2 regions of the Methylobacterium sp. 1030 genome follow, and region 2 is predicted to be linked to the other one. Evidence: predicted binding sites of a transcription regulator. Region 2 holds the regulator's gene; the other holds the start of a gene.
What was found. Region 2 encodes PhoB, which activates phosphate uptake and scavenging genes when phosphate is short. Its sites were predicted from a motif close to TGTCATNNANCTGTCAT; they were not measured.
Positions count from the first base shown of each region.

Region 1 (3,562 bases), on a different contig from region 2:
CGCAGGAACTCGCCCGTGACGTACTGGCCGTCCTTCAGCTTGCTCCAGAACGACGCGTAGTCAGCGGATTCGGCATAGCTCTTGTCGACGAAGATGCGGTGATGGCGGTTCTGGACGTCGCTGAGGCTGTATTTCATCAATCGCAGAAAGTTCTCGTTCGCGTGAAGGACCGTTCCGTCCATCGAGAACTCGATGATCGCCAGCGAGCGGTCGAGCGCGTCGATCTTGGCCTGGGCTTCATTGAAAACAGTGCGATTGAACATGGTGCTGCTCGCGTTCCCCCGGTGTCGGGTATAGCGTCGCAGCGTTAATGAAATCCTTATTTCGGCATTCGTCCAGATTAAGGGTTGTCTGGCAGAGAGCGAATGCTTGAAGCGCCGCGCGCTCTGCGCGCCCGGGTCCGGATCGACGCCGTCGGCGAGATTGTATTCAAGTATAAATGCCGTCAGATCCGAAGCATGCTTGTAAATATTAGAACCAGCCGCGCATGCGAAAGTATACGATCGGTGCGACCGCGCTGATGAGGATCAGGCCGAGCGCGTAGGGATATCCGAGCGCCCAATCCAGCTCGGGCATGTGCTTGAAATTCATGCCGTAGATCGACGCGATCAGCGTCGGCGGGACGCCGACCACCGAGACGACGGTGAGGACCCGGAAGACGTTGTTCTGCTCGATCGTGATCAGGCCGAGCGCGGCGTCGAGCAGGAACTGCACGTTCTCGGCGAGCCGGGTCTCGAACTCGTCGAGGGATTCGATGTCCCGCTTGATCGTCTCGAAGCGCGCATCCTCCGGCAGGCCGAGGCTGTCGCAGGCCGCGGCGACGAACGGGATGATCCGTTCGAGCCCGAGCAGGCTCGACCGGATCTTGCCCAGAACCTTCCCGCGGTTGCTGATGCCGCGCAGGATCCGCCGCAGGGCGAGGTCGCGGCGCCGGGGCGGCGGCCTCTCCAGGCGCCGCCGCTCGGCGCCGCGGACGTCGAAGTCGAAGATGCGGGTCGAGAGCGTGTCGAGCTCGGAGCCCATATCCTCGAGGGCGTCGGCGAGGCTGTCGACCAGTTCCTCCAGCACGACGAGGAAGATCTCGCTCGGCGTCGTGCTGCCGTCGCCGTCGGCGATGCGCTTCGCGGACGCCTCGATGGCGCGCAGGTCGTGGAAGCGGATCGTGACGAGGTGATCCTTGGTCAGCAGGAAGCCCAGCGGCTTTAGCTGCGACGCGCTCTGCTCGAACGTGATCATCGGGGTCGAGAGTGAGAGGCCGCCCTTCACGCGGCGCAGGCGGCTCGACGTCTCGACCTCCGAGAGCGCCGCCCGCGACGGCACCCGCAGGCCGGTCGCGGCCTCGACCGCCGCAGCCTCTTCCGGCGTGGGGTCGTTCAGGTCGAGCCACACGGTGTCGCGCGCGATCGGGCCGCCGGGTCGCAGCGCCACCGGGCCTTCGGGTCCGTGCAGGCTCAGCATGAGAGCGCGTTATCCATGAGGGGGAACGGGGCCGCCAGCGCGTCATCGCACCGTCGCGCGGGGGTGCGACAGCCTTGACTCGGAACCCGCCCGCGCCTATCTCGCGGCCGTCTTTGGCACTCGCCGAGACAGAGTGCTAACAGTCGAGTTTGCGAGCGGTCCCGCCGGCCGCATCAACGCCAACTCAAGACCTGAAGCAAGAGGGCAGCTCATGAAGTTCCGTCCGCTGCACGACCGCGTGGTCGTCCGTCGCATCGAAGGCGAAGAGAAGACCAAGGGCGGCATCATCATCCCGGACACCGCCAAGGAGAAGCCGCAGGAGGGCGAGGTCGTCGCCGTCGGTCCCGGCGCCCGCGACGAGGCCGGCCGCGTCAACGCGCTCGACGTGAAGGCTGGCGACCGCGTCCTGTTCGGCAAGTGGTCCGGCACCGAGGTCAAGATCGACGGTCAGGACCTCCTGATCATGAAGGAATCCGACATCATGGGCGTCGTCGCCGCCTGATCGGGTCACCCGCCATCGCCCTTTGAGGCCGTCCCGGACTCGGGGTTCAACAACCAGCTAAGAGGCACACAATGGCAGCGAAAGACGTTCGTTTCTCCGCCGACGCCCGCGATAAGATGCTGCGCGGCGTCGACATCCTCGCCGACGCGGTGAAGGTGACGCTCGGCCCGAAGGGCCGCAACGTCGTGATCGAGAAGAGCTTCGGCGCCCCGCGCATCACCAAGGACGGTGTGACGGTCGCCAAGGAGATCGAGCTCGCCGACAAGTTCGAGAACATGGGCGCCCAGATGGTGCGCGAAGTGGCCTCGAAGACCAACGACATCGCGGGTGACGGCACCACCACCGCGACCGTGCTGGCCCAGGCCATCGTCCGCGAGGGCGCCAAGTACGTCGCCGCCGGCATCAACCCGATGGACCTGAAGCGCGGCATCGACCTCGCCACCCAGGCCGCCGTGAAGGACATCATCGCGCGCGCCAAGAAGGTCTCGACCTCCGACGAGGTCGCCCAGGTCGGCACGATCTCCGCCAACGGCGACAAAGAGATCGGCGAGATGATCGCCCACGCCATGCAGAAGGTGGGCAACGAGGGCGTGATCACGGTCGAGGAGGCCAAGACGGCCGAGACCGAGCTCGACGTCGTCGAGGGCATGCAGTTCGACCGCGGCTACCTCTCCCCGTACTTCATCACGAACGCGGAGAAGATGGTCGCCGAGCTCGAGGACCCCTACATCCTCATCCACGAGAAGAAGCTCTCGTCGCTCCAGGCCATGCTGCCGGTGCTCGAGGCGGTTGTTCAGACCGGCAAGCCGCTCCTGATCATCGCCGAGGACATCGAGGGCGAGGCTCTGGCCACCCTCGTCGTCAACAAGCTCCGCGGCGGCCTCAAGGTCGCGGCCGTCAAGGCGCCGGGCTTCGGTGACCGCCGGAAGGCGATGCTCGAGGACATCGCGATCCTGACCAAGGGCCAGATGATCGCCGAGGACCTCGGCATCAAGCTCGAGAACGTGACGCTCCCCATGCTCGGCCGCGCCAAGCGCGTGCGCATCGAGAAGGAGAACACCACGATCATCGACGGCGTCGGCGAGAAGTCCGACATCGAGGGCCGCATCTCGCAGATCAAGGCGCAGATCGAGGAGACCACCTCGGACTACGACCGCGAGAAGCTCCAGGAGCGCCTGGCCAAGCTCGCGGGCGGCGTCGCGGTGATCCGCGTCGGCGGCGCGACCGAGGTCGAGGTGAAGGAGAAGAAGGACCGCGTCGACGACGCCCTCAACGCCACCCGCGCGGCGGTCGAGGAAGGCATCGTCCCGGGCGGCGGCACCGCGCTGCTGCGCGCCAAGAAGGCGGTCGCCGAGCTGAAGTCCGAGATCCCGGACGTGCAGGCCGGCATCAAGATCGTCCTGAAGGCGCTCGAGGCCCCGCTCCGCCAGATCGCCCAGAACGCGGGCGTGGAAGGCTCGATCGTGGTCGGCAAGATCACCGACAACACCTCCTCGGAGACCTTCGGCTTCAACGCCCAGACCGAAGAGTACGTCGACATGATCCAGGCCGGCATCGTCGACCCGGCCAAGGTGGTGCGCACCGCCCTGCAGGACGCGGCCT
Region 1 is NZ_JBEPKM010000003.1:151,850-155,411, forward strand. Features, by position in the region: gene ABIC30_RS05235 (methyl-accepting chemotaxis protein) at 1-263, opposite strand, end outside; gene ABIC30_RS05240 (CorA family divalent cation transporter) at 472-1,458, opposite strand; gene groES (co-chaperone GroES) at 1,670-1,960, shown strand; gene groL (chaperonin GroEL) at 2,032-3,562, shown strand, end outside.
Region 1: a site for PhoB is predicted at 1,499-1,515, ahead of ABIC30_RS05240 (CorA family divalent cation transporter). Genes of this name have one in related genera too.

Region 2 (3,562 bases):
CTGGCGAGCTTCCTGGCGCTCGCCGCCGCGCTGATCGGCCTGAAGAGCGGCGGGGCCGCGATCGGCTGGGGGTTCCAGCTCCAGTCGCCCGCCATCGTGGCGGGGCTCGCCTACCTGCTGTTCGCGATGGGCCTGAGCCTCTCGGGCGCGGTCCATGTCGGAGGCCGGCTCGCCGGCCTCGGCGACGGCCTCACCCGGCGCGGCGGCCTGAGCGGCTCGTTCTTCACCGGCGTGCTCGCGACCCTGGTGGCGACGCCCTGCACGGCGCCGTTCATGGGCTCGGCGGTGGGCTTCGCGCTGACCCAGAGCGCCGGCGTGGCGCTCGCCGTCTTCGCGAGCCTCGGCCTCGGCCTCGCCCTGCCCTTCCTGCTCCTGACCCTCTGGCCGCCGGCCCTGCGGGCGCTGCCGCGGCCGGGCGCCTGGATGGAGACCCTCAAGCAGGTGCTGGCCTTCCCGGTCTACGCCACCGTGGCGTGGCTGATCTGGGTGCTGGCGCAGCAGGTCGACCCGCGCGGGCTGCTGGCGGCGCTGATCGGCCTCGTCCTCGTGGGCTTCGCCGCCTGGGCCTGGGAGCACGGCCGCGCCGCCCCGCCGCGGGCCGGCCGGGTCGCGCAGGCCGCCGCCGCGCTGGCGCTGATCGCCGTCGGGGCCCTCGCCGTCACCCTGCCCCGGGACCGCGCCGCGCCGGCCGCGCAGGCCGCCGCCGACGGGATCGAGCCGTTCACGCAGGCGCGCCTCGACGCCCTGGTCGACGCGCACCGCCCCGTCTTCGTGGACATGACCGCCGCGTGGTGCATCACCTGCGCGGTCAACGAGGCGACCTCGCTCAACACCAAGGCCGTGCGGGCCGCGATGGCCGAGCGCGGCGTGACCTACATGAAGGGCGACTGGACCAACCAGAACCCCGAGATTACCCGCCTCCTGGAGAAGCACGGGCGCAGCGGCGTCCCGCTCTACCTGCTCTATACCGGGACGGGAGAGCCCCAGGTGCTGCCGCAGATCCTCACCGAGGGGACGGTCCTGGCGGCGCTGGAGGCGGTGCCGGCCGCCTCGGGCCGGAGCGCGGCGCTGGCGCGCTGAATCCCTGGAGACCGGGACGCGCGGATCTTCGCGGGCCCGTCCCACCGTCTTTGCGAGCGGAGCGAAGCAACCCAGCAGCGCCGCGCGCATCGGCGTCCCGCCGCCCTGGGTCGCTTCGCTGCGCTCGCGATGACGGTGCGCCGGAGCGAAGTCCTATCCGGACGGCCAGTGAGGCCGCCTCAGGCCTCCAGCGAGAAGGTCTCGTCGAAGGCGTAGCCCGAGCCCCGGACCGTACGGATCGGGTCGGTCTGGCGCGGGCCGTTCAGCGCCTTGCGCAGCCGCCCGACATGGACGTCGACGGTACGCTCGTCGATGTAGACGTCGTGGCCCCACACCCCGTCGAGGAGCTGCTCGCGGGAGAAGACCCGGCCCGGCGCCAGCATCAGGAATTCCAGGAGCCGGAACTCCGTGGGGCCCAGATGCAGCTCCTCGCCGCCGCGGCGGACGCGGTGGCCGGTGCGGTCGAGTTCCAGGTCGCCGGCCGCTAGCCGGTCCGAGACGTGGGCGGGCTTGGCCCGGCGCAGGAGCGCGCGGATCCGGGCGAGCAGCTCCGGGACCGAGAACGGCTTGACGATGTAGTCGTCGGCGCCCGTGCCGAGACCGCGGACGCGGTCGCCCTCCTCGCCCCGGGCGGTGAGCATAATCACCGGCAGGCGCTCGGTCTCCCGGCGCGCCCGGATCCGGCGGCACAGCTCGATCCCCGAGAGGCCGGGCAGCATCCAGTCGAGCAGGACGAGGTCCGGGATCCGCTCCGCCAGGAGCAGCTCGGCGTCGTCGCCGCGCGCCGCCGAATCCACCAGGAAGCCCTCGGCCTCCAGGTTGTAGCGGAGCAGCGTGCTCAGGGCCTCCTCGTCCTCGACGATCAGGACTTGCATGCTCACGTTCGAAGACTCGTTCTGCGGGCGGTCCCCGGATGGTGCAGGAGGCGCCGCCCCGCCTCAACCCGCACGGAGAGTGACCCCGGCCGCGCCCACAGGAAGGCGCCGGGGTCGGCGCCTCACGGCGCCTGCACGCCGTCCACGGTCGCGTAGTTCGACGCGTCGTTCTTCGGCCGGTCACCCGCCAGCGTCTCGCCCGTGGCGAGGTAGTGGATCGTCTCGGCGATGTTGGTGGTGTGGTCGCCGATGCGCTCGACGTTCTTCGCGCAGAACAGGAGATGCGTGCAGAACGAGATGTTGCGCGGATCCTCCATCATGTAGGTCAGGAGCTCGCGGAACAGGGAATTGTACAGGGCGTCGATCTCGCCGTCGCGCTCCCAGACGTCGTGGGCCGCCTGGACGTCGCGGCTCCCGTAGGCGTCGAGCACGTCCTTGAGCTGACCCTCGGCGAGGTCGCTCATGTGGCGCACGCCGAGCACGATCTTCTGGGCCGGCGCCTGGTCGGAGATCGCCACCACGCGCTTGGCGACGTTCTTGGCGAGGTCGCCGATCCGCTCCAGATCGCCGGAGACGCGGATCGCCGAGATGGTCTCGCGCAGGTCGATCGCCAGGGGCTGGCGCCGGGCGATCAGCAGCACGGCGCGCTCCTCGATGTCCCGCTGCAGCGCGTCGAGGCGCTTGTCGGCGAGGATCACCGCCTGGGCGAGCGTGTCGTCCCGGCGCACGAGGGCGTCGGTCGCCTCCGCGGTCATCTTCTCGGCGACGCCGCCCATCTCCGAGATCGAGCGACGCAGGTTCTCCAGGTCGGTGTCGTAGGAGGTGACGATATGGCCGGGCATGGCGGATCCTTCGATGGGGTCCCGGGGACGGCCCTCCGGGAGGCTTGCGGGACCCGCCGGCGCGCCGGAGACGCGAGCGGCGGTCCCGGGACCGGAGCGGCCCGGCAGACTAGCCGAAGCGGCCGGTGATGTAGTCCTGCGTGCGGCGTTCCGTCGGGTTCATGAACATCCGGTTGGTCGGACCGAACTCGACGAGCTGCCCCAGATACATGAAGGCGGTGAACTGCGAGATGCGCGCCGCCTGCTGCATGTTGTGCGTGACGATCACGATGGTGAACTCGTCGCGCAGCTGCTCGATCAGCTCCTCGATGCGGCCGGTCGAGATCGGGTCGAGGGCCGAGGTCGGCTCGTCGAACAGGATCACCTCCGGCTTCTGCGCCACCGTCCGGGCGATGCACAGGCGCTGCTGCTGGCCGCCCGACAGGCCGGTCCCGGGCTGCCGGAGCTTGTCCTTCACCTCGTCCCAGAGGGCGGCCTTGCGCAGGGATTCCTCGATCCGGCCGTCGAGCTCGGATTTCGGCAGCTTCTCGTAGAGGCGCAGGCCGAAGGCCACGTTGTCGTAGATCGACATCGGGAACGGCGTCGGCTTCTGGAACACCATGCCGATGCGCGAGCGCAGCTCGTTCAGGTCGACGGAGGGGCTGAGGATGTTCTCGCCGTCGAGCAGGATCTCGCCCTCCGCGCGCTGCTCCGGGTAGAGGCTGTAGATCCGGTTGAAGCAGCGCAGCAGGGTGGACTTGCCGCAGCCCGAGGGGCCGATCAGCG
Region 2 is NZ_JBEPKM010000016.1:60,830-64,391, reverse strand. Features, by position in the region: gene ABIC30_RS22450 (protein-disulfide reductase DsbD family protein) at 1-1,080, shown strand, start outside; gene phoB (phosphate regulon transcriptional regulator PhoB) at 1,260-1,955, opposite strand; gene phoU (phosphate signaling complex protein PhoU) at 2,078-2,797, opposite strand; gene pstB (phosphate ABC transporter ATP-binding protein PstB) at 2,907-3,562, opposite strand, start outside.